DNA from 2 places in the Streptosporangium sp. DT93 genome. Region 2 is predicted to be linked to the other one. Evidence: predicted binding sites of a transcription regulator. Region 2 holds the regulator's gene; the other holds the start of a gene.
The links. The regulator HrcA, encoded in region 2, represses chaperone genes, less so after heat shock. The targets are predictions, from matches to a motif close to TTGGCACTCTCNNNNNGAGAGTGCCAA.
Positions count from the first base shown of each region.

Region 1: groES (co-chaperone GroES) is a predicted target of HrcA. The motif match lies at 2,710-2,736, and genes of this name have one in related genera.

Region 1 is NZ_JBNCLF010000011.1:206,102-217,671, reverse strand. It holds gene ACLQ2R_RS23725 (hypothetical protein) at 1-1,175, opposite strand, end outside; gene ACLQ2R_RS23720 (class I SAM-dependent methyltransferase) at 1,416-2,582, opposite strand; gene groES (co-chaperone GroES) at 2,826-3,137, shown strand; gene groL (chaperonin GroEL) at 3,230-4,849, shown strand; gene ACLQ2R_RS23705 (sigma-70 family RNA polymerase sigma factor) at 5,274-5,912, shown strand; gene ACLQ2R_RS23700 (hypothetical protein) at 5,995-6,261, shown strand; gene ACLQ2R_RS23695 (DUF5319 family protein) at 6,222-6,599, opposite strand; gene ACLQ2R_RS23690 (LuxR C-terminal-related transcriptional regulator) at 6,802-8,010, opposite strand; gene guaB (IMP dehydrogenase) at 8,669-10,150, shown strand; gene ACLQ2R_RS23680 (GuaB3 family IMP dehydrogenase-related protein) at 10,221-11,339, shown strand; gene nagA (N-acetylglucosamine-6-phosphate deacetylase) at 11,460-11,570, opposite strand, start outside.
Region 2 is NZ_JBNCLF010000004.1:347,268-358,837, reverse strand. It holds gene ACLQ2R_RS12020 (glycoside hydrolase family 18 protein) at 1-1,193, opposite strand, end outside; gene ACLQ2R_RS12015 (hypothetical protein) at 1,339-2,316, shown strand; gene hemW (radical SAM family heme chaperone HemW) at 2,413-3,624, shown strand; gene ACLQ2R_RS12005 (DUF4870 domain-containing protein) at 3,673-4,413, opposite strand; gene ACLQ2R_RS12000 (DUF3097 domain-containing protein) at 4,437-5,252, opposite strand; gene ACLQ2R_RS11995 (hypothetical protein) at 5,311-5,859, opposite strand; gene ACLQ2R_RS11990 (hypothetical protein) at 5,950-6,420, shown strand; gene hrcA (heat-inducible transcriptional repressor HrcA) at 6,576-7,589, shown strand; gene dnaJ (molecular chaperone DnaJ) at 7,604-8,743, shown strand; gene ACLQ2R_RS11975 (16S rRNA (uracil(1498)-N(3))-methyltransferase) at 8,838-9,578, shown strand; gene ACLQ2R_RS11970 (hypothetical protein) at 9,758-10,453, opposite strand; gene ACLQ2R_RS11965 (SigE family RNA polymerase sigma factor) at 10,450-10,929, opposite strand; gene ACLQ2R_RS11960 (histidine triad nucleotide-binding protein) at 11,213-11,563, shown strand.

The sequences.
Region 1 (11,570 bases), on a different contig from region 2:
TCCAGGGACCCCAGGCGGCGGGTCAGGTCGGCGTGCGCGGGCTCCACGGTCTCGCTCAGCACCTCCGAGAGCTGCTCGCGGTCGGGCCGGGCGCGGACCATCTCGGCCAGCGGGGCCAGCGCGGCCTCGGCCCGCCGGGCGCGCTCCTCCAGGGAGTCGAAGCGCCCCCGCTGCTCGGTGGCCTGGGCGCCGATGAGCACGTCGAGCCCGAGGATCGCCGGCAGGAAGCCGACCCGCTCGTCCAGGCTCTCCAGGCGCTCGGCGGACTTCTCCGCGTGACCGTCCAGGGTGGACAGGCGCGAGTCGATGACGTCCATCCGGCCGGTGACCCGGCCCTCGATGTCGTCGAGGCGCTCCTCCAGGGTGTCGAAGCGCCCGCCGGCCGCGGCCCGGTGGCCGTCCAGGCGGTCGATCCGGTTCTCGACGGCCGCGGTCCGCTCGTCGATCCTCGGCACGACCTGGTCGACCCTGCCGCTCACCTGGTCGACCTTGGCGTTGACCTGGTCGAGGGCGGCCAGCACCCGGTCGGTGGCGGTGCCCAGGGCCTGCTGGAGGCTCGTCGACGCCTCCAGCATCCCCGCCTCGACACGCCCGGTGCGCTGGGCCAGGTCGGCCAGCGCCCGGTCCAGGCGGCCGAACCGGTGCGCCGCGACGCCCATGTCGGCCTGGAGCCTGGCCAGGTGCTCGGCCAGCGCGCGCACCTGCTCGTCGACGCCCTGGGTGCCGTCCGAGATCGCGCGCAGGCGGGACAGGGCCTCCTCCACGCCCTCGCCCATGGCGCCGAGATCGGTCCACAGGCCCGGCAGGTCGCCGACGCCCGAGACCCGGTCGCGCACCGCGTCGACGCGCCGGCCGACGGCGTCGACGTGGTCACGGACCGACTCGACGTGCTGCGCCAGGCCCTCGGCCCAGGTGGGCGGACGGGCGGTGATCTCGTCCAGGCGGCCGTTGACGGATTCGAGGGTGCCGTTCAGCCCGCCGATCTCGCGTTCCCTGACCTCGCGGAGCAGCCACTCCATGCCCTCCAGGCGCTGGCGGATCTCGTCGAGCACGGCCCCCTGGGTCCGCTGCTCGTAGACGTGGTCCTGGGCCGCGCGGGCGAGGAGCTCGCGCATCCGGTCGGAGATGGCGGTCTGGCTGCCCGCCTGGAACAGGGCGTGGTCGGAGTGGTCCACCGAGGACTCCTTCACTCGCCGACGGTCGGCCGCGCGGTGGGATGTGGTCAGTTTGCCAAGGAATATTGTGAATACTCAGGAATAGCAAGAAAACGACAGACAATGCCAAGGGACGTGACGAACCGCAGGCGGGAGAGGACTCCCGTCCCGAAACCTTAGCCGCTGGACCGGCGTTTTCCAGCGGCGAGACTAAAAGATGGGAATTGCCGGTTGGCTGGAAGAATTAACTATTTTGGCTGGTCAACCGGGGGCGCACACGAAGGCGAACGGCCGCTCCCCGATCCGGGTGAGAATGACCGTCGCGGATTCACCCCCGGTCAGCCGGAGGTCTTTCCTGAGCCGGTCGACGTCCACCGCGGAACCGCGTTTCTTGATCGTCACGTTCCCGGCGCCGCGCTCGCGGAGCACCGCCCTCAGGCGCTTGAGCGAGAACGGCAGCGTCTCGTGGACCTCGTACCGGGAGGCCCACGGCGTGCCGACCGCGTCGTCGGCGGTGATGTAGGCGATCTGCGGGTCGAGCAGGCGCCCGCCGACCGAGGCGGCGATCTCGGCGACGAGGTGGGCGCGGATCGCCGCGCCGTCGGGCTCGTAGATGTAGCGTCCCGCCGGGCCGGTGGAGGGGGCGCCGAGCGCGGGGTCGGGCGTCATCGTGACGCCGGACGGCAGCAGCGTGGCCCGGCGCGGCGCCGTGCCCGCCAGGCCGCCGCACCAGATCACCGCCTCCTTGACGTCGCCGCGCCAGGAGACCCACTCGGTCTCGGCGCCGTCGGGGAGGAGGTCGTAGGGGATGCCGGGGGCGACCTTCAGGCAGGCGGAAGGGGCGCGCGAGACCATCTCCAGCACCGCCGGCCAGGGCGGGGAGTACCCCATCGGGTCGAAGGTCCTGCCCCGGGCCGTACGGCGGGCGGGGTCGGCGAACAGCACGTCGAAGGCGGCCGGGTCCAGCGCGGAGGCGTCGGCGGCGCGGACCGAGACCCGCATCCCCAGGCCCAGCGCGTCCGCGTTGGCCCGCGCCACCGCGGCGGTGAGCGGGTCGGCGTCCACGGCCTCGACCACGCACCCGGCCCTGGCCAGGGCCAGCAGGTCGCCGCCGATGCCGCAGCAGACGTCGGCCACCCGCGAGCCCGCCGGGATGCGGCGCGCCCGGTGGTCGGCGACCTCGCGGCGGGTGGCCTGCTCCAGGCCGGCCCGGGTGAAGTACATCAGGGCGGCGTCGGCGCCGAACTTCTCCCCGGCGCGTGCCCTGAGCGCGGCCTGGGTGAGCGCCGCCGAGGTCAGGTCGGCGTCGTAGGTCCGCCTCAGCCGGGTCACCGCCGCCACCGGGTCGTCCCCGGCGGTCTCCGCCGCGGCGGCGAGGGCCTCCTGGCCGCGCGGGGTGAGCAGCTCCCGGAATGCGTCGAGATTCACACCGGCCGACGCTACCGCCTTCCACGACGGGCCTCACGAGGGGTTTTCCTCCCGGTTCGCCTTCCGCTCCAAGCGCAGAAGGGCGCTTCGTGTTGACTGTCAAGGCCTCCTTGCATACTGTTCCGTATTGGCACTCTCCCCGTGAGAGTGCCAAATCAATGCGACGAGGCAGGTCTGACACCCGCGACGGCAGACCGCTGGTCGCCTCTTCTAGATCGTTCACATCTGAAGGGGAGGTCCGACGTGACGACCGCCACCAAGGTTCCCGTTAAGCCGCTCGGCGACCGCATCGTGGTCCAGCCGCTTGAGGCCGAGCAGACCACCGCTTCCGGTCTGGTCATCCCGGACACCGCCAAGGAGAAGCCGCAAGAGGGCAAGGTCCTCGCGGTGGGTCCCGGCAACTGGGACGACGCAGGCTCGAAGCGTGTTCCGCTCGACGTCAACGAGGGCGACGTGGTCCTCTACAGCAAGTACGGCGGCACCGAGGTGAAGTACGGCGGCGAGGAGTACCTCGTGCTCTCCGCCCGCGACGTGCTCGCCATCATCGAGAAGTAGATCTCGCTTCACAAAAAGATGACGTATCGAGCCCCGGGTCGCGACAGCGCCCGGGGCTTTGATGCGCCGACGTACTTATAGAGAGGATTGTCATGCCGAAGATCCTGTCGTTCGAAGAGGACGCGCGCCGAGCTCTCGAGCGCGGCGTGAACGCTCTCGCGGACGCGGTCAAGGTGACGCTGGGCCCGCGTGGCCGCAATGTCGTCATCGACAAGAAGTTCGGTGCGCCCACCATCACCAACGACGGTGTCACCATCGCCCGCGAGGTCGAGCTGGAGGCGCCGTACGAGAACCTCGGCGCGCAGCTGGCCAAGGAGGTGGCGACCAAGACCAACGACGTCGCCGGTGACGGCACCACCACCGCGACCGTCCTGGCCCAGGCCATGGTCCGCGAGGGCCTGCGCAACGTGGCCGCCGGCGCCCAGCCGCTCTCCCTCAAGCGCGGCATCGACATCGCCGCCAAGGCCGTCAGCGACAGGCTCATCGAGTCCGCCCGCCCGGTCGAGGACAAGAAGGAGATCGCGCACGTCGCGACGATCTCCGCGCAGGACGCCAAGATCGGCGAGCTCATCGCCGAGGCGTTCGACAAGGTGGGCAAGGACGGTGTCATCACCGTCGAAGAGTCCAACACCATGGGCCTGGAGCTGGAGTTCACCGAGGGCCTGCAGTTCGACAAGGGCTACCTGTCGCCGTACATGGTGACCGACCAGGAGCGCATGGAGGCGGTCCTGGAGGACCCCTACATCCTGATCACCCAGGGCAAGATCTCCTCGGTCGCCGACTTCCTGCCGCTGCTGGAGAAGATCGCGCAGACCAAGAAGGCCCTGCTGGTCATCGCCGAGGACGTCGAGGGCGAGGCCCTGGCCGTCCTGGTCACCAACAAGATCCGCGGCACCTTCACCTCGGTCGCGGTCAAGGCGCCCGGCTTCGGTGACCGCCGCAAGGCCATGCTGCAGGACATCGCCATCCTCACCGGCGGCCAGGTCGTCAGCGAGGAGATCGGCCTCAAGCTGGAGCACGTCGGCGTCGAGGTGCTGGGCACCGCCCGCCGCGTCGTGATCACCAAGGACTCCACCACCGTCGTCGACGGTGCCGGCGAGGCCACGGCGATCTCCGACCGCGTCAAGGAGATCAAGCTCGCCATCGAGCAGTCCGACTCCGACTGGGACCGCGAGAAGCTCCAGGAGCGGCTGGCCAAGCTCTCCGGCGGCGTCTGCGTGCTCAAGGTCGGCGCGGCCACCGAGGTGGAGCTCAAGGAGAAGAAGCACCGCCTGGAGGACGCGATCTCGGCCACCCGCGCCGCGATCGAGGAGGGCATCGTCTCCGGCGGTGGCTCCGCGCTCATCCACGTCTCCAAGGCCCTGGACGACCTGGGCCTGACCGGGGACGAGGCGACCGGTGTCTCGATCGTCCGCAAGGCGCTCGTCGAGCCGGCCCGCTGGATCGCCGAGAACGCCGGTCTCGAGGGCTACGTCGTGACGGCCAAGGTCACCGAGCTCTCCGTCGGCCAGGGCTTCAACGCCGCCACCGGCGAGTACGGCGACCTGATCGCCCAGGGCGTCATCGACCCGGTCAAGGTCACCCGCTCGGCCGTCCAGAACGCCGCCTCCATCGCCGGCATGCTGCTGACGACCGAGGCCCTCGTGGTGGACAAGCCCGAGGACGAGGCTCCGGCCGCCGCCGGTGGTCACGGCCACGGCCACGGTCACTGATCGGTCTCCGCTCACCCGCGGCCCGCGTTCCCTTCGGGGGGCGCGGGCCGTTCGTGTTCCGCCCGCGTGCGGCCCGTGTCCCCGCCGGTGACCGAGGCCGGGGGCCGGGGCCGGTGACCGGGAGCGGGGATCGGCGGCCGGTGGCCGTTCGTGTTCCGTGCCCGGCGGTCGGTTCCGTGCCCGGCGGTAAGTTCCGCGCCCGGTGGTAAACCGAAAGCGGTCTCAAAGCGTCACGGAGCGTCCCGTGGTTTGGAAGATCAAAAGCACTTCTGTCAATAGGCGCCACATTTTGGCAATCGAAGGAAATATTCCTACATACCGTAGTCGATATCGCCCCCCCGTGATTACGCGCCGTTATCACCGCCTCAATGTGACCAATCCGTAGCCGTTTGCCATGACGACAGTCACTATCAGGGCGGGCATCATGCCTAACGTGACCGAGGGATGCGTCGCCGACGCCAAAAATGGGGTGAGGCTTGCGACGAGGTCCGATGGGGTCGCCCACAGGGATGATCTCAAGGACCTGACAAGCCTCGCCGTTCAGGGGGATCGCACCGCGATCGAGGCTCTGATCGCGCACCTGCGGCCGATGGTCGTCCGTTACTGCCGTGGTCGTCTGGGCCGGGTCTCCGGTCAGTATCACATCGCGGACGACGTGGCCCAGGAAGTGTGCATCGCGGTGCTGTCCGCACTGCCCCGCTACCGTGACATGGGACGCCCGTTCGCGTCCTTCGTCTTCGGCATCGCGTCCCACAAGGTGGCCGACGCGTTGCGCAGCTCCGTGCGGTCCGCCGTGCCCACGCAGGACCTTCCGGACGGGCCCGACGAGGGGCCGGGGCCGGAGGAGACCGTGGTGCGCTACATCGAGGCCGAACACGCCCGGCGGCTGCTGTCGCGGCTGCCGGACAACCAGCGGGAGCTGCTCATGCTCCGGGTGGTGTCGGGCCTTTCCGCCGAGGAGACCGGTAATGTACTTGGTATGTCACCAGGTGCGGTTCGTGTCGCTCAGCACAGGGCGCTGGCCAGGCTTCGGGCGATGGCGGAGCTGGAGTCGATAGCTTGACCGCGGAGCCGCTGAGCAGGGGCCGCGAGCGGAGACCTGAACCGCGGGACGGGGCTCGCGACGACCCGGAGCGAGAACGATCATGACAACGGTTCACCCGCGACGTCCGGCCCGCAGGTACGGGCCGGACGAGGATCCGGCCGTGGCCGAGACCGAGGCCGTCATCGAGGCACTCTCCCGAAGGGCGCCGGTCCCCGCCTCGAAGACCTCAAAGACCTCGAAGGTCTCGAACGCCGCGAAAAGTTCGAACGCCGCGAAGGCCCCGGACGCCGCGATCGCGCTGCTGGCCGCCCTGGCCGACGACGTGGATCAGCGGTGTTCCTCGGTGTCGATCACACCGTCCACGTAACCCCGGGCGTACTCCCAGCTCACGTAGTCGGTGGGGTTGGGCTCGTAGGCGGGTTCGTGCACCTGCGGCTGACCGTTCTCGATCATCTGACGCAGGTTGCCGCGGAGCAGTTCCCAGTCGAAGTAGTGCTGTTCGCCGCACTCGGGACAGTCGAGCACCAGGCCGAGCACGCCCTGCGGCTCCAGCAACGAGCGGAAGACCTCCACGTCGGCGAGGTCGGTCATGGCCTCGTCGCGCTCGTCCGTGGTGAGCGGCTCGGGATCGTCGGGATCGCCCAGCGCCGCCGCCGGGTCGTCGGGGTCATCCGCGAACGGGTCGCGGGGGACATCGTCGAGCACGATCCCACCTTATGGCCTGGATGTGACAGAGAGGCATGGAACTGCACGAGTACGACGTCCCCGGGCGGGGCGGACCCCGTGCCGCCAGGGGAGGTCTCCCCGGTCGAGTGCGGGCCCGGTCCTCGCACCGCCGGGAACCTCTCCCGGCCGAGGGAGGACCGGAGACCCTCGGGCCCCAGGCGAGCCGGAGGGTCCCGGGGCTCTAGGAGAGCCAGCCGCGACGGGTCGCCTCCGCGCCCGCCTGGAAGCGCGACTGCGCGCCCAGTTCGTTCATGGCGTCGGCGAACCGGGCCCGTACCGTACGGACCGAGACGCCCAGGTGCCGGGCGATCAGCTCGTCGGAGACGCCCTGAGCGGCCAGGCGCAGCACCTGGATCACCACGTCGTCGCGGTACGTCCAGGGCAGCGCGGACGCGCGGGCCCACAGCTCCTCGAAGAACGAGTCGAGCGCGGCCACCACGACGGGTGCCCGGACCAGGTGGAAGTTGTAGGCGTTCTCGGAGAGGGTGCCGCCCCACTGGGACGGCATGCCGGCGGCCCCCTCCCCGGCGACCAGGAACCAGCTCGGCACCGCGTCGAGGGTGCGCACCTGTGCGCCGGCCCGCTCGAACCGGTCCAGCTTGTCGCGCAGACCGGGAATCTCCAGCGTGTTGACCGGGATGACGACCCGGCAGGAGAGCAGGCCGGCGTGCTGGGCGCCGATCCACTGGTCGGCGTAGCGGTGCGCGAAGTCGCTCATCGTCCGGCCGTCCGGGATGGCCGACAGCAGCGTCAGCGGAGGGGCCTGCACGGCCATCCCGATCACGCTCTCGTGGAACTCGTCGGCCCCGCCGACGACCTCCACCGGGAACCGGCCGCTCTGGTGGTCGTGCCCGGCGTCGTACTGGTGGATGAAACCGCGGATCGATCCGAGCACGCGGTCGATCCCGCGGCTCTCGGCGGCCAGCCGGTCCAGCCTCTCGGCGATCAGGTGCCCGAGGGCGGCGGCCGGGTGACGGGCGAGGTACTCGCCGCCCTGCTCGTCGACCACGCCCAGCCGTACCAGGGTGGCCAGCTCGCGGGCGGTCGACTCCGGTGAGCCGTCGGTGGCCTGGACGAGGTCGGCGCGGGTGGCGCGGTGCAGGCGCAGGACCGCGTTGTACAGGATCGTCTGGTCCGGGGTGAGCCCCAGCGTCTCCAGCGGACCGGACGGGCCTGAAGGACCGGATGAGCCTGAGGGAAGGGCTGAGCCTGAGGGAACGGACGGGCCGGACGGGTCCGAGGAGCCGGGCCGGGTGACCCGGCCGGACGGCGCGAGGCCGCCGGAGCGGGGAATCCGGCCGGGTGACCCGAGTGACCCGGACGGGCCGGACGGGCCGGACGGGCCGGGGGGCGCGGGCATGACGGGCGGGATGGATGTGTCAGGACGCATCAGTGAGGGACTCCTGCAGAATGACACGGGGGTCTGGCGAGAATAGCCCGGTGAATCATCCCTGTCCGGGCGTTGCCGCTACCGGCATGCCGCCACGTGCAACTTCGTGCAACTGCACGTTTGTCCATTGCCGGATGAACCTACCGTGACACACCCTTGACGCAGCGTCGGTACCGGCGCGGATGACGCCGCCATCCGGATGCGAGGGGGGTCCGATGGCGCCGAGGCGCTCCGTGACGGTACCGATGATCCGGGGGACCGAGCGGGTCACCGACCGCTCGGCCCCCCGGCCTCTTCTCGCTCCCCGGTGACCCCCGGCCGTCTCGCGGGCCGCGTCCCCGCTTCCGCGAGTGTGGCCCGCGGGCCCGCTCCAGGAGGCGGCCGGGTCTCCGGGGAGCGGCCGGGTCTCCGGGGAGCGGCCGGCCCCGCCTCGCGACGGCCGGCTCTCCCCTCACCGGGGTCCGTTCGACCGGAACCGTCCAGGACCGGGCACCGCCGAGGGCGCGACGGCCCTTTTTCCCCTCACCGGGGCCTGTTCAATCCTCCCGGCGGCGTGTTTTTCCCCCGGGGGAGGCCGGGCCGGTGCCAGACTCTAAACTGTGAGCCGGGGGCCGGCGCCTTTCCCCGTCATGAGAGCGCCGTGGCAGGAGGGTTGCTGATGGCCAAGTTCACCGAACCGGGGCTCACGTACGACGACGTGCTCCTGGTCCCCGCCTATTCCGACCTCCAGCCGGGTGAGGCCGAGACCGGCACGCGCCTGTCCCGGGGCATCACCCTGAGGATCCCGCTGATCTCCGCGGCGATGGACACGGTGACCGAGGCCCGCATGGCGGTGGCCATGGCCCGCCAGGGCGGCATCGGCGTCCTGCACCGCAACCTCTCGATCGAGGACCAGGCCCAGCAGGCCGACCTCGTCAAGCGCTCCGAGGCCGGGATGGTCACCAACCCGGTCACCTGCTCACCCGACGACACCCTCGCCGACGTCGAGCGCCTCTGCGCCACGTACCGGATCTCGGGCGTCCCGGTGACCGACGAGACCGGCGTGCTCGTCGGCATCGTCACCAACCGCGACATGCGCTTCGAGAACGACCACAGCCGCCCGGTGCGCGAGGTCATGACCCCGATGCCGCTGGTCACCGCGCCGGTCGGGGTCTCCACCGACGACGCGTTCGACCTGCTCAGGCACAACAAGATCGAGAAGCTTCCGCTGGTGGACGCCGGCGGCCGGCTGCGCGGGCTCATCACCGTCAAGGACTTCACCAAGAGCGAGAAGTACCCGATGGCGACCAAGGACGCCGACGGCCGGCTGGTCGTGGGGGCGGCCGTCGGCGTCGGGGGCGACGCCGACAAGCGGGCCGCCGCGCTGATCGAGGCCGGGGTCGACGTGCTCGTGGTGGACGTCGCGCACGGCCACTCCAAGGGGCTCGCCGACATGATCGCCAAGATCAAGGCGAACAGCCGGGTCGACGTGATCGGCGGCAACATCGCCACCCGCGCGGGCGCCCAGATGCTGATCGACGCGGGGGTCGACGCGGTCAAGGTCGGGGTCGGCCCCGGCTCCATCTGCACCACCCGGGTGGTCGCCGGGGTCGGCGCCCCGCAGGTGACGGCCATCCACGAGGCGTCGCTGGCCGCCGGTCCCGCCGGGGTGCCGGTGATCGGCGACGGCGGCCTGCAGTACTCGGGGGACATCGTCAAGGCCATCGCGGCCGGGGCCGACTCGGTCATGCTCGGGTCGCTGCTGGCCGGCTGCGAGGAGTCCCCGGGTGAGCTGATCTTCATCAACGGCAAGCAGTTCAAGTCGTACCGGGGCATGGGCTCGCTCGGCGCGGTCCGCAACCGGGAGCGGGGCGGCACCTCCTTCAGCAAGGACCGCTACGCCCAGGCCGACGTCGGCACCGAGGACAGGTTCATCCCCGAGGGCATCGAGGGCCAGGTCCCCTACCGGGGCCCGGTCGCCGCGGTGGCCCACCAGCTCGTCGGCGGTCTCCGCCAGGGCATGTGGTACGCCGGCTGCCGTACGGTCGCCGAGATGCACGACCGGTGCGAGCTGATGCCGATCACGTCGGCGGGCCTGAAGGAGAGCCACCCGCACGACATCCAGATGACGGTCGAGGCCCCCAACTACCACGGTCGTTAGAGCAGCGGCGGGCACGGCGCGCGGGACTCACCACGCGCGCCGTATCCGCATGAACGATGAAGGCAGGCATATGACTCAGGTGGAGATCGGCCGCGGCAAGAACGGCCGTCGTGCCTACGCGCTCGACGAGATCGGCATCGTCCCCTCGCGCCGGACCCGCGACCCCGAGGAGGTCTCGATCGCCTGGCAGATCGACGCCTACCGCTTCGAGCTGCCCGTCGTGGTGAGCCCGATGGACAGCGTGGTCTCGCCGCGGACGGCCATCGAGGTCGGCAGGCTCGGCGGTCTCGCCGTGCTCGACCTCGAAGGACTCTGGACCCGGTACGACGACCCGATGCCGCTGCTGGAGGAGGTGGCCGCGCTCAAGGGAGAGCCGGCCACGAAGCGGCTCCAGGAGATCTACAACGCGCCCATCAAGGAGGAGCTGATCGGCCGCCGGATCGAGGAGATCCGCGCCGCCGGGGTGGCCACGGCCGTCCGGCTCTCCCCGCAGCGCACGGTCCAGTACCACAAGGCCGTCATCGACGCGGGCGTGGACATCTTCGTGATCCGCGGGACGACGGTCTCGGCCGAGCACGTCTCCGGCAGGGCCGAGCCGCTCAACCTCAAACAGTTCATCTACGAGCTCGACGTGCCCGTGATCGTCGGGGGGTGCGCCACCTACACCGCGGCGCTGCACCTGATGCGGACCGGCGCGGCCGGGGTGCTCGTCGGCTTCGGCGGCGGCGCCTCGCACACCACCCGCACGGTGCTGGGCGTGGTGGTGCCGATGGCCACCGCGATCTCCGACGTGGCCGCGGCCCGCCGCGACTACATGGACGAGTCGGGCGGGCGCTACGTCCACGTCATCGCCGACGGCGGCATGGGCACCTCCGGTGACATCGCCAAGGCGATCGCGGTGGGCGCGGACGCGGTCATGGTCGGCTCGCCGCTGGCGCGGGCCTCCGAGGCCCCCGGCCGGGGCTTCCACTGGGGTTCCGAGGCGCAGCACCCCGAGCTGCCCCGGGGCAAGCGGGTCGAGTTCGGCACGGTCGGTACGCTGGAGCAGATCCTGCAGGGTCCCTCCTCGGTGGCCGACGGCTCGATGAACCTGATGGGCGCGCTCAGGCGCACCATGGCCACCGCCGGATACTCCGACCTCAAGGAGTTCCAGCGCGTCGAGGTGGTCGTCGCCCCCTACGTCACCTGAGCCGCCCCTCTCCTGCCGCTCGCGCCTCTCCGCCACCCGGGCCGCCCTTCCGTCACGCGAGGGCGGCCCGCACCGGGCGGGCCGGCGGTTCGTGACCCGCCGGGCGGGCGGCCCGGCGGGTCAGCGGGGTTCGGTGATCCAGGAGCCCCGGCGCATCACCCCGGAGACCTCCAGGTCACCGGAGAGCACCACCAGGTCGGCCTGCCTGCCGGCCGTGACCGAGCCCAGCCG
Region 2 (11,570 bases):
AGGCGGATGTAGGCCGCCTTCTGCGTCAGCGAGGCCGGGTCGTCGTAGGACCAGAACTCGTTGCCGTCGTAGAGCCACACGGACCCGGTCAGCAGGTCGCGGTAGCGCTTGCCGGGCTTGTTCACCAGGATCTTGTAGTCCTCGTTGCCGGCCGCGAAGGTGCCGGGGGCGGGGCCGGTGGCGGTGCCGTAGAGGCCGTTCCTGCCGCCGGTGACGCCGGTCCAGCCCTGGCCGTACGCGGGCACGCCGACCACGATCTTCCTCGCCGGGGCGCCGCGCGTCAGGTAGTCGCGGACGGTCTGGTCCACGCTGTACCTCACCGGGTTCGGGTCGCGCCGGTCGTTGAACAGGTTGCCGTTGTGACCGGTGACGGTCTCCCAGGGGCCGTGCAGGTCGTAGCCCTGGACGGTGGCGAAGGTGAGCTGCCTGAAGACGTCGCGCACCTCGAAGCCCGCGTCGATCTTCGCGGCGGCGGCGGGCAGGAAGGCGGTCAGCTCGCTGCGCCGGTCGAACCCGTTCATCTGGCGGCGCAGCTCGGTGACGAACAGGGTGAAGTTCCGCTTGTCCTCGGGACGGATGACGTTGCCGTCGTTGCCGGAGGAGCCGGGCCACTCCCAGTCCAGGTCGATGCCGTCGAACACGCCCGCGCCGGCACCGGCGGGGGCGCCGGGCAGGTTGCCCTTCAGCCACAGGTCGATGCAGGAGGAGGCCAGCCGGGTGCGGCCCGCGGGGGTCAGCACGGCGTCGGAGAAGTACTTCGAGCCGGTCCAGCCGCCCAGGGAGATCAGTGCCTTGAGGCCGGGGTGCCTGGCCTTGAGCTTCCTGAGCTGGTTGAGGTTGCCGCTCAGCGCCTGGCCCTCGGCGTCGGCGACGCCGTCCACGCTCTGCTCGGCGGGCACCGGACGCTGCCAGTCGGCCCACGGGTCGGCGGAGTAGCAGTCCCCCTCGGGGTTGACGAAGCCGAAGGCGTAGTTGACGTGGGTCAGCTTGGCGGCGGCGCCGCTGGTGTCCATGTCCTTGACGTGGTAGTTGCGGCCGTAGACGCCCCACTGGATGAAGTACGCGACCCGCTTGAAGCGGTCACCGCTCTCCTGGGTGGCCTGGGCGTTCGCGTGGGCCGGGACGGGCGCGGCGACCGCCGCGAGACCCACGGCGAGAACCGCCGCGATCATGTGCCGGAGGAGTCTCTGCACGGGCTTCTCCACTGCTTGGAATAAGTAACTTATAGGAAACTTTCCTTTAAGTTTTCACGGATCGTAGACCTGGGTGATCGGGGCGTCAACGGTGGACGGCGTTTTGACAGGTGGAAGGCGCGACTCTCGACTACGGTTGTAAAGCATGGAGCAGCAGGCGTTCTGCAACCGATGTGGCGCCCCGATGGAGGGGCTGCGCCGTTGCCCCCGGTGCGGGGCGCCGGCGGCCTCGCACCCGCCCCCTCAGCCCTCGTCACCCGGCTCCACCGGTGACACCCGCGTCCCCGCGGAGGAGTGGCGCCAGGATCCGGCCGACTGGCAGCAGCACCTCCCCCGGGAGGAGCGCCACCTGCACACGGACAGGCACACGGACAGGCACACGGACGGGCACACGGACGGGCGGGCCCGTCCGCCCGAGCCCGGGGGCTGGGCGCCCCGCCCGGCACGGGGCGGCCGCCGCACGCCCCCCGCCGACCGCCGGGTGTGGCCCGTGGTCACGGTGGCCGCGATGATCACCACGGCGTCGATCGCGGCCGGAGCCGCCTGGCTCGTCCCGCGCGGCGAGGGTCCGCCGGAGACCGGCGGCGTGCCGGTCGCGGTGACCGACGCCCGTGCCGAGGCCGAGATCGGCACCCCCGTGGCGGGACGGCCCCCGGGCGGCCCCGAGGGTCCCGGGGAGGCGAAGGCGCAGGCCAGGGTCCTGGACGCGCTGCTCGCCGACAGCGGCGGCTCCCGGTCGGGCCTGGACGCGGCCCTGGAGGGGCTCCGGTCCTGCGAGGACGCCCCCGGCGGGCTGGCGGCGCTCCAGCGGATCACCGCCTCCCGGCGCGAGCAGGTGATCCAGGTCAACGCGCTGGGCACCGGGGCGCTCGACGGCGGGGACGCGGTCAGGGAACGCCTGACCCGGGCCCTGACCGCCTCCTTCGAGGCGGACGAGGCCTTCCTCGTCTGGGCGGCCCGCCAGAGCGTCGGCTGCGACCGCGACTGGAGCGGCGACGACGACTACCGCCGGGGCCTGGCCTTCTCCGAGGAGGCGACCACGGCCAAGCGCGGCTTCCTGAGACTGTGGAACCCTCTCGCCCGCCGGTACGGCCTGCCGGAACGGGACGATCACGAGATCTGACCCCCGGGGCGCGCCGCCGATCGTTCGGGCGCCGGGCGGCGCCGTGGCGTCGCCCGGACGTACCGGGCACCGCGAAGGGGACGGCAGACTTGGGGCGTGCCATCCACACTTCCCGACGGTGACCCGGTGCCCGCCTCGGGCGAGCTGCCGCAGAGCGCGCTCGCCGGGCTGGGCGAGCGGCCCTTCGGCTTCTACGTCCACGTCCCCTTCTGCGTGACCCGGTGCGGCTACTGCGACTTCAACACCTACACGGCGTCCGAGCTCGGCCCCGGCGCCTCGCAGAAGGACTACGCCGACACCGCCGTCGACGAGGTGCGGCGGGCGCGGGCCGTCCTGGGGGAGGTGTCCCTGCCGGTCGAGACGGTGTTCTTCGGCGGCGGCACCCCGACCCTCCTGCCGGCCGGCGACCTGGTGCGCATCCTGGGGGCGATCGAGGAGGAGTTCGGCCTCGCCCCCGGGGCGGAGGTGAGCACCGAGGCCAACCCCGAGTCCGTGGACCCCGCCTACCTGGCCCGCCTGCGCGCCGGCGGGTTCAACCGGATGAGCTTCGGGATGCAGAGCGCCCGCGAGCACGTGCTGCGGGTGCTCGACCGCCGCCACACCCCCGGCCGCGCCGCGCACGCCGTACGGGAGGCCAGGACGGCGGGGTTCGAGCACGTCAACCTCGACCTGATCTACGGCACCCCCGGCGAGAGCGACGACGACTGGCGCGCGTCGCTGGCCGCCGCGATCGAGGCGGAGCCCGACCACGTCTCGGCGTACTCGCTGATCGTCGAGGACGGGACGAAGCTGGCGGCCAGGATCAGGCGCGGTGAGCTCCCGATGCCCGACGACGACGTGGCCGCCGACCGCTACCTGATCGCCGACGCCATGCTGGCCGAGGCGGGGTTCACCTGGTACGAGGTGTCCAACTGGGCGACCTCCGAGGCCGGCCGCTGCCGGCACAACCTGCTCTACTGGACCGGCGGCGACTGGTGGGGCGTCGGCCCGGGGGCGCACAGCCACGTCGGGGGCACCCGCTGGTGGAACGTCAAGCATCCGGCGGCTTACGCGCGGCGCCTGGCCTCGGGGGTCTCCCCGGCGCACGCGCGCGAGGTGCTGGGCGCGCGGGACCGGGCGGTGGAGCGGCTGATGCTGGAACTGCGGCTCTCGCGCGGGTTCCCGCTCGGCGAGCTGGAACGTCCCGTCGTGGTCGCCCGCGCGCTCGGCGACGGCCTGCTGGAGGTGGAACCGTTCAAGGCGGGCCGGGCGGTGCTCACCCTGCGCGGCCGCCTGCTGGCCGACGCGCTGGTACGCGACCTGACCTGAGCGTACGGTTCCACCTCGGGCGGCGGTCTTCGGGCGATCCGCGCCGGGTCAGCTCACGAAGCGGATGGTCAGCGGGTAGCGGTGGTTCTCTCCCCGCCCGGCCGCCACCATGGCGATGATCGCCATGATCAGCGATCCGACCCAGAGCAGGAAGATCAGCACGAAACCGATGAGCACGAAGGCCAGGACCCAGCAGACCATGTAGGCGATCATCACCGTGAGCTGGAAGTTGAGCGCCTCGGCGGCCTGGTCGCGCACGTAGGGCGAGTGGTCCTTCTTCGCCAGGTAGAGCACCAGCGGGCCGAGGAAGGAGGTCAGCAGTCCCAGCAGGTGGGCGAGCAGCGCCATGGTGGTGTCGTCGCTGCCCGGCCGGGGCCCGTACGTCCCGGGCGGCCCCCGGTGGCCGTGGCCGGGCGGGACGTATCCGTCGTACGGCTGGTGACCGTACCCGTATCCGCTCGCGTCGTACGGGGGCGGGGCCGGCGGGTAGGCGGACGGGTGACCGTACCCCTGGCCGTATCCCTGCTCGTACCCCTGGCCGGGTCCCTGTTCGTATGCCTGGCCGTATCCCGTGCCGGGTTCCTGCGCGTATCCCGGGTTGTGTCCCGGGCCGGGTCCCTGTTCGTATCCCGGGTTGTGTCCCGGGCCGTACCCCTGCCCGTATCCCTGCCCGTATCCCTGGCCGTGTCCCCGGCCGGGGACACGGCCGGGATCGGCGGGTGTCGCGGGGGAGTCGCCGAAGCGACGCGTCCGGTCGTCGCCGGGTAAGTCCTCGGGGTTCTCGTTCATGTCCCCTCCCAGGGATCGGCGGTCTACTCGTTCTCGCCGGGGACCGTGACGAAGTCGATCAGCTCTTCGACCGGTCCCAGCAGTTCGGGCTCCAGATCGGCGTAGGTCGTGACCGATCCGAGGATGCGGCGCCACGCCTCGCCCGGTTCCACGTTCCAGCCCAGCGCGGCGACGACGCCCTCCTTCCAGGACACCCCGCGCGGCACCGACGGCCAGGAGGGGATCCTGAGCACCTGCGGCCTGACCGCCTGCCAGACGTCCACGAAGGGATGCCCGACGATCAGCACGTGAGGTGAGGAGATCCGGGCGGCGATCCGGCTCTCCTTGGAGCCGGGGACCAGGTGGTCGACGAGCACCCCCAGCCGCCGGCCGGGGCCGGGGGCGAACTCCTCGACGATGGAGGGCAGGTGATCGACCCCCTCCAGGTACTCCACGACCACGCCCTCGACCCGCAGGTCGTGACCCCAGACCTTCTCCACGAGGGCGGCGTCGTGCACGCCCTCGACGTAGATCCGGCTCTCCCGGGCGACCTGGGCCCGCAGGCCCTCCACCGCGATGGACCCCGAGGCGCTCCGTCTCGGGCCGCGCGGCGCGGCGGCCGGCCGTACCAGCGTCACCACCTTGCCCTCCAGCAGGAACGCGGCGGGCTCCAGGGGGAACACCCGCCGTCGCCCGAACCGGTCCTCCAGGGTGACGGCCTCCTTGTCGCAGGCCACCACCGCGCCGCAGAAGCCGCCGTCGGCGTCCTCGACGACCAGGTCGGGCTCGGCGGGGACCTGGGGGATCGTCCCGCGGCGAGGACGCCGCCGGCCTTCCGCCAGAACGTCACGCTCGTACATCAACGGCCGCCCACCCTCTCTCGCCACAGATCACGTGGGACGCTAGCAAACACCGCCGTCACCCGCCGTGCGGTCCCGGCGCCCACTGTCCCGCCGCCGGAGCCTGGCCCGCCGAGGCCTGGCGCCTGCGGGCGTTCCTGCGCTTGATCAGCACGACGACCGTGACGACGACGGCCAGCAGGATGCCGAGGGAGGGTATCCCGATCAGGGCGAGCACCCCGCCCACTATCGCTCCGGCGGCGACCTCCCGGCCCACACCGAACGTGATGCCCTCGGCCGGCTCCGCGTCACAGGTGACCTGGTAGTCGCCCGCCTTGTCCACGCCGACCCGCAGGCCGAGCTCCCAGGAGATGCCGTTGGTCCCGGTGACGACCGTCCGCCCGACCGGCTGCTGCAGGCGGGCGGGGCCGCCGCCGCCGGTGATCCCGCAGGTGAAGCGCCTGGCGCCGGTCGTGGAGACGTAGATGGCCGGAGCGTCGGCAGGGTCGAGCCTGACCGTCGTCTCCTGCCCGGCAGGGAAGGTCGCCTTGGGGGCGGAGTCCACCGCGCCGGCGAGACCGTCGATGAGGCCGCCGACACCGACGACGATGCTGATCACGGCGATCACCCAGGCTCCGACGATCCACCCGACACCGGGCTTGATCTTCCCGGTGGGCGGTGATCCCTGCGGGGCGCCGTACCCGGGGGGTGGGTAGCCGTGGGAGGGGGCACCCTGGTAGGGCTGCTGGCCGCCCTGGTACGGCTGGTTCCCCTGCCCACCCTGGTAGTAGGGCTGCTGGCCGGGCTGACCCGGCTGCCCGTGTTGGCCGGGCTGGCCGTAGGGCTGCGGCCCGGATTGGCCTGGCTGACCGGGCCGGCCGTACTGCTGCTGGCCGGGCTGCCCGTGCTGGCCGGGCTGCCCGTAGGGTTGCGGCCCGGGCTGACCTGGCTGACCTGGCTGGCCGTACGAGTGCGGACCCGGTTGACCGTACTGCTGCGGACCAGGCTGGCCGTACTGCTGCTGGCCGGGCTGGCCGGGCTGCCCGTGCTGGCCGGGCTGGCCGTATGGTTGCCGGTCGGGCCGGCCGTACGGCTGCTGGGACGCACCGTGACCGGGGTCACCGCCGACGCCCTCCGGGAAAGAACCCACATCTTTGGACATATAAGGATTGTGGTGGTTGTGGCTTGAGTCGCGATAGCGGTTGGCTTGACAACGGCTTGGCGGGACCGTCCGCGGGTCTTGCTTATCGCGCCTTTCGCGCCGGGGCCGTACACTTGGCACTCGGGAACACAGAGTGCCAGACCTCGTGTTTCCCTGAGAACGCAGGCAGGGAGGTGACCACGTTGGTCGACGACCGGAAGCTCGCCGTGCTACGCGCCATCGTCGAGGACTACGTGTCCACCAACGAGCCGGTGGGTTCCAAGGCGCTGGCGGACCGGCACAACCTGGGTGTCTCGCCGGCGACGATCCGCAACGACATGGCCGTGCTGGAGGAGCAGGGATACATCGCCCAGCCCCACACCAGCGCCGGCCGCGTCCCCACCGACAAGGGCTACCGGCTCTTCGTCGACCGGCTCTCGCAGGTGAAGCCCCTCTCCAGCGCGGAGCGCAAGGCCATCGAGAGCTTCCTCGCCGGAGCCGTGGACATCGACGACGTCGTCATGAGGACGGTGCGGCTGCTGGCCCAGCTCACCCGGCAGGTCGCCGTGGTGCAGTACCCGACGCTGACCCACTCGACGGTCCGCCACGTCGAGCTGGTGCCGCTGAGCGAGCGCCGGCTGATGTTCGTGCTCATCACCAACACCGGCCGGGTCGAGCAGCGGGTGGTCGAGCTGCCCCAGGTCGCCGACGAGCAGCGGGTGGCCCACCTGCGGGCGGTGCTCAACGCCTCGCTCGACGGATGCGGGCTCAGCGGCGTCCCCGACAAGGTCGCCGACCTGCCGGAGCGGCTGTCGCCCGAGGACCGGCCGCTCGCGGCCACGATCCTGTCGGTGCTGCTGGAATCCCTGGTGGAGCGGCACGACGAGAAGATCGTTTTTGCAGGGGCCGCCAACCTGGCGGGAGCCGACTTCACCGTCGGCCTCCGCGACGTGCTGGAGGCCCTGGAGGAGCAGGTCGTGCTCATGCGGCTGCTCGGTGAAACCTCCGACCTGTCGGCGCTGACCGTGCGGATCGGCTCGGAGAATCCCTATACCGGACTCCAGGGCACGTCCATCGTCGCCGCCGGATACGGTTCTGGGGACAAGCAACTGGCCCGGCTCGGTGTGCTGGGCCCGACGCGTATGGACTACCCGGTCACGATGGGCGCGGTGCGCGCGGTGGCACGCTACGTCAGCCAGATTCTGGCTGCATCCTAAGAGGTCAACGAAAAGTGGCTAAGAGCGACTACTACGGCACCCTCGGGGTGCGCCGTGACGCCAGTGCGGAAGAGATCAAGAAGGCCTACCGCCGCCTGGCGCGCGAGCTGCATCCCGACGTCAACCCCGACCCTGCGACCCAGGAACGCTTCAAGGAGATCACGCAGGCCTACGAGGTGCTGTCCGACTCCAGCAAGCGGCAGATGTACGACATGGGCGGTGACCCGTTCGCCTCGGGCGGAGCCGGGGCCGGAGGCTTCGGCGCGGGGTTCCCCTTCAGCGACATCATGGACGCCTTCTTCGGCGCCGCCGGGGCCGGAGGCGGCCGGGGGCCGCGTTCGCGTGCCCGCCGCGGGCGCAACGCCACCATTCGCGTGGAGCTCGACCTGCAGGAGTCGGGCTTCGGCACGACCCGCGAGCTGGTCGTCGACACCGCGGTGGTCTGCGGCGTCTGCACCGGCTCCGGCGCCGCGGCCGGGACGCATCCCGACACCTGTGACATGTGTCACGGACGGGGTGAGGTCTCCCAGGTGACCCGGTCCTTCCTGGGACAGGTCATGACCTCCCGCCCCTGCCCCCAGTGCGGCGGCTTCGGTTCGATCATCCGCAACCCCTGCCAGGAGTGCTCGGGCGACGGCCGGGTCCGTACCCGGCGGACCATCAAGGTCCGCATCCCGGCCGGCGTCGAGGACGGCACCCACATCCAGCTCGCCGGCGAGGGTGAGATCGGCCCCGGCGGCGGCCCGCCCGGAGACCTGTTCCTGGAGATCGTCGAGCGCCCCCACGAGACCTTCGAGCGGCGTGGCGACGATCTGCACTGCACCGTGCAGATCCCGATGGCCGCGGCGGCGCTGGGCACCATCCTGACCATGGAGACGCTGGACGGCGCCGAGGAGCTGGACATCCGTCCGGGCACCCAGTCGGGACAGACGATCCCGCTCTACGGCCGGGGCGTGCAGCGCCTGAACGAGACCGGTCGCGGTGACCTGCTGATCCACGTCAACGTGGAGACCCCCACCCGCCTCGACGCGGCCCAGGAGGAGCTGCTGAGGGAGCTCGCCAAACTCCGGGGCGAGGAGCGCCCGCCGGGCAAGTTCGCCCCCGGCCAGCAGAGCTTCTTCTCCCGCCTGCGGGACGCCTTCAACGGCCGCTGACGATGCCACGGACAGCGACCCGTCCGTTGACCCGCCCGTTGACCCGGACGGTGACCCGGACGGCGGGCCCGGCGGCGACCCGCCCCGGTGCCCCATGACCGTTCCGGTGTTCCTGGCCGATCGCGCCGACCTGGCCGGGGCGGCCGGGGCGGAGTTCACGCTCGGCGGTCCCGAGGGACGCCACGCGGCGGCCGTACGGCGGCTGCGGGCGGGGGAGCGGCTCGACCTGACCGACGGGGAGGGGGCCGTCGCGGAGTGCGTGGTGGCCGAGGCCGGCAAGGACTCGCTCCGGGTCCGGGTGCTGCGCCGTCACGACCTGCCGGCGCCCACCCCGCGCCTGGTCGTCGTCCAGGGCCTGCCCAAGGGCGACAGGGGAGAGCTGGCCGTGGAGATGATGACGGAGGCCGGGGTCGACGTGATCGTCCCCTGGGCCGCCGTCAGGTGCGTCACCCAGTGGAAGGGGGAGCGGGCCGCCAAGGCGCTGGCCCGCTGGCGCTCCACCGCCCGCGAGGCGGGCAAGCAGTCCCGCCGCTTCCACCTGCCGCACGTGGCGGAGCTCGCGACCACCGCCACGGTCGCCGGCCTGCTGTCGGCGGCGGCGCTGGGCGTCGTCCTGCACGAGGAGGCCGCCTCCCCGCTGTCGGGCCTGCCGCTCCCCGGGGGCGGCGACATCGTCGTGGTGGTCGGCCCGGAGGGCGGGATCTCCCCGGAGGAGATCACCGCGTTCCGGGAGGCCGGGGCGTCGGCTGCCCTGCTCGGCCCGACGGTGCTGCGCACCTCGACGGCCGGGGTCGTGGCGGCGGCGGTGCTCCAGACCCGCAGCGGCCGCTGGTGATCCCGGCAGGGCCCGCCGTCCCCTGAGCGCCGGAGGCCTCCGCCGGAGACTCGGACGGTGATCCCGGCAGGGCCCGCCGCTCCCTGAGTGCCGGCGGCTCGGACGGTGATCCCGGGAGGGCCTGCTGCCGCCCCCGAGGGCCGGAGGCCCCGGAACCCCCGGGGCGGCCGGGTGACGGCTCAGGTGCCGGTCGGTGCCGGCGCGAGGGTGGTCGCCTCGGTCGGCGGCGGGGGCGACACCTCGTTCGTCGTCGCGCAGTCCTCGGGCGAGCAGGGGCTCGGCGAGGGCGTCGCCGGTCTCGACGGCGTGGACGTCGCCTCGGCCTCCTCGCACCACTCGGGGTTCTCCTCGGTCTCGACCGGCTCGCCCTCCAGGGTGGTGGGGCAGGGGGGCGTCGGGGTCGGCCTGGGCTTCGCCGTCGCGGCGGTGGGCCTCGCGGACGGCCTGGGGCTCGCCGTGGCGCTCCTGGCGGACGTGGGCTCCGGCGCGGGCGTGTCCGCCCCGGAGCGGGTGACGATCGGGAGCGGGGCCGGGTTCGAGGGACCCGGCGACGGGGGAGCCGGGGGTCGGGACGTGGCCGATCCGTCGGGCGGGGTCGACTCGGTGAAGTTGATCTCCTTGCCGGCGTCCACCGACGGGATCACCCGCTCGCGGATCTCGGGCACCACCATGACGACGGTGGACGCGACGAGGACGGCGCCCGCGACGGAGATCCCGGCGCGCCACCACATCAGCCCGCGCAACCCGCGCAGCCCGCGTCGTTCGATGCGGGCGCGAATGATCTCCAGCCCGTCCGGGGAGGGAACGACCGAGTTCGCCTCCGCGCTGAGCGCACGGCGAAGGAGCTCGCCGTACTCATCCGGGGAGTCGGTCATGACAGTTGCTCCAGTGAGGTTCGTAGGGCGGCCATGCCGCGAGCCGTGTGGCTCTTGACCGCGCCCTTGCTGATGCCCATCGCGTGGGCGATCTGAGCCTCGGACAGATCTCCGTAGTAACGCAGGACCAGGGCCTCCCGCTGGCGTGCGGGCAGCCCGCGCAGCGCCTCGATGACGGCGGAACGCTCGAACTCGCCGATCGCGCCGTTCTCCGCGCTCGGCGCGTCGGGCATGCCCTTGGGCGCGTACTTCTCGACGACCGCCCGGTGCCGAAGCACCGAACGTGATCGGTTCACGACCGACTGTCGCAGGTAGGCCAGTGCCTTGTCGGTGTCGCGCAGTCGACGCCAGGCGCCATGGATGGCGACGAACGCGTCCTGCACGACCTCCTCCGCGGTTGCCATGTCGCGGACGAGCAGGACGGCGAGCCGGACAAGGGACCGGTAGTGCGCGCTGTAGAGCGCGGTAACGGCCATGTCGGCATCCCATCCGACGGGCACCGCCCCGAGCGACCTGTCGGCCACGAGGGTCTCGGTGGTCACATCAGTGGGACGCTTGGCCTTCCCAGAGGGTTTACGCTCTTCCGGTTCATTTGGGGGCATGACCCAGTCGTGTCCTCGCCAGGCGGCCATATGGTGCTGCGCGCAAAGGGCTGTTGTGGTTGAAGTTTTGCACATCCACCATATCCGGGTGGATCTTTGTTTGCGGACCGGAACCATCACCGATTCACAACGTCCTCGGCGGTAAGGTGCCTGCATGGTGAGCGAAGCCGACTGCCTTTTCTGCCGGATCGTGTCCGGGGAGATTCCCGCGGAGGTCGTCCACGAGACCGACCGCACCCTGGCCTTCCGTGACGTCAATCCCCAGGCGCCGACCCACGTGCTGGTGATCCCCAGGGACCACCACCCCACCGTCGCGGCCCTGGCCGCCGCCGGCGGCGGGCTGGCCGAGGCGGTCCTCGCCGCCGCGCACGAGGTCGCCCTGCTGGAGGGGGTGGCCGAGACCGGCTACCGGCTGGTGTTCAACACCGGTCCCGAGGCCGGCCAGACCGTCTTCCACGTGCACGGACACGTGATCGGCGGGCGCGGGCTGAGCTGGCCGCCCGGCTGAAAACCGA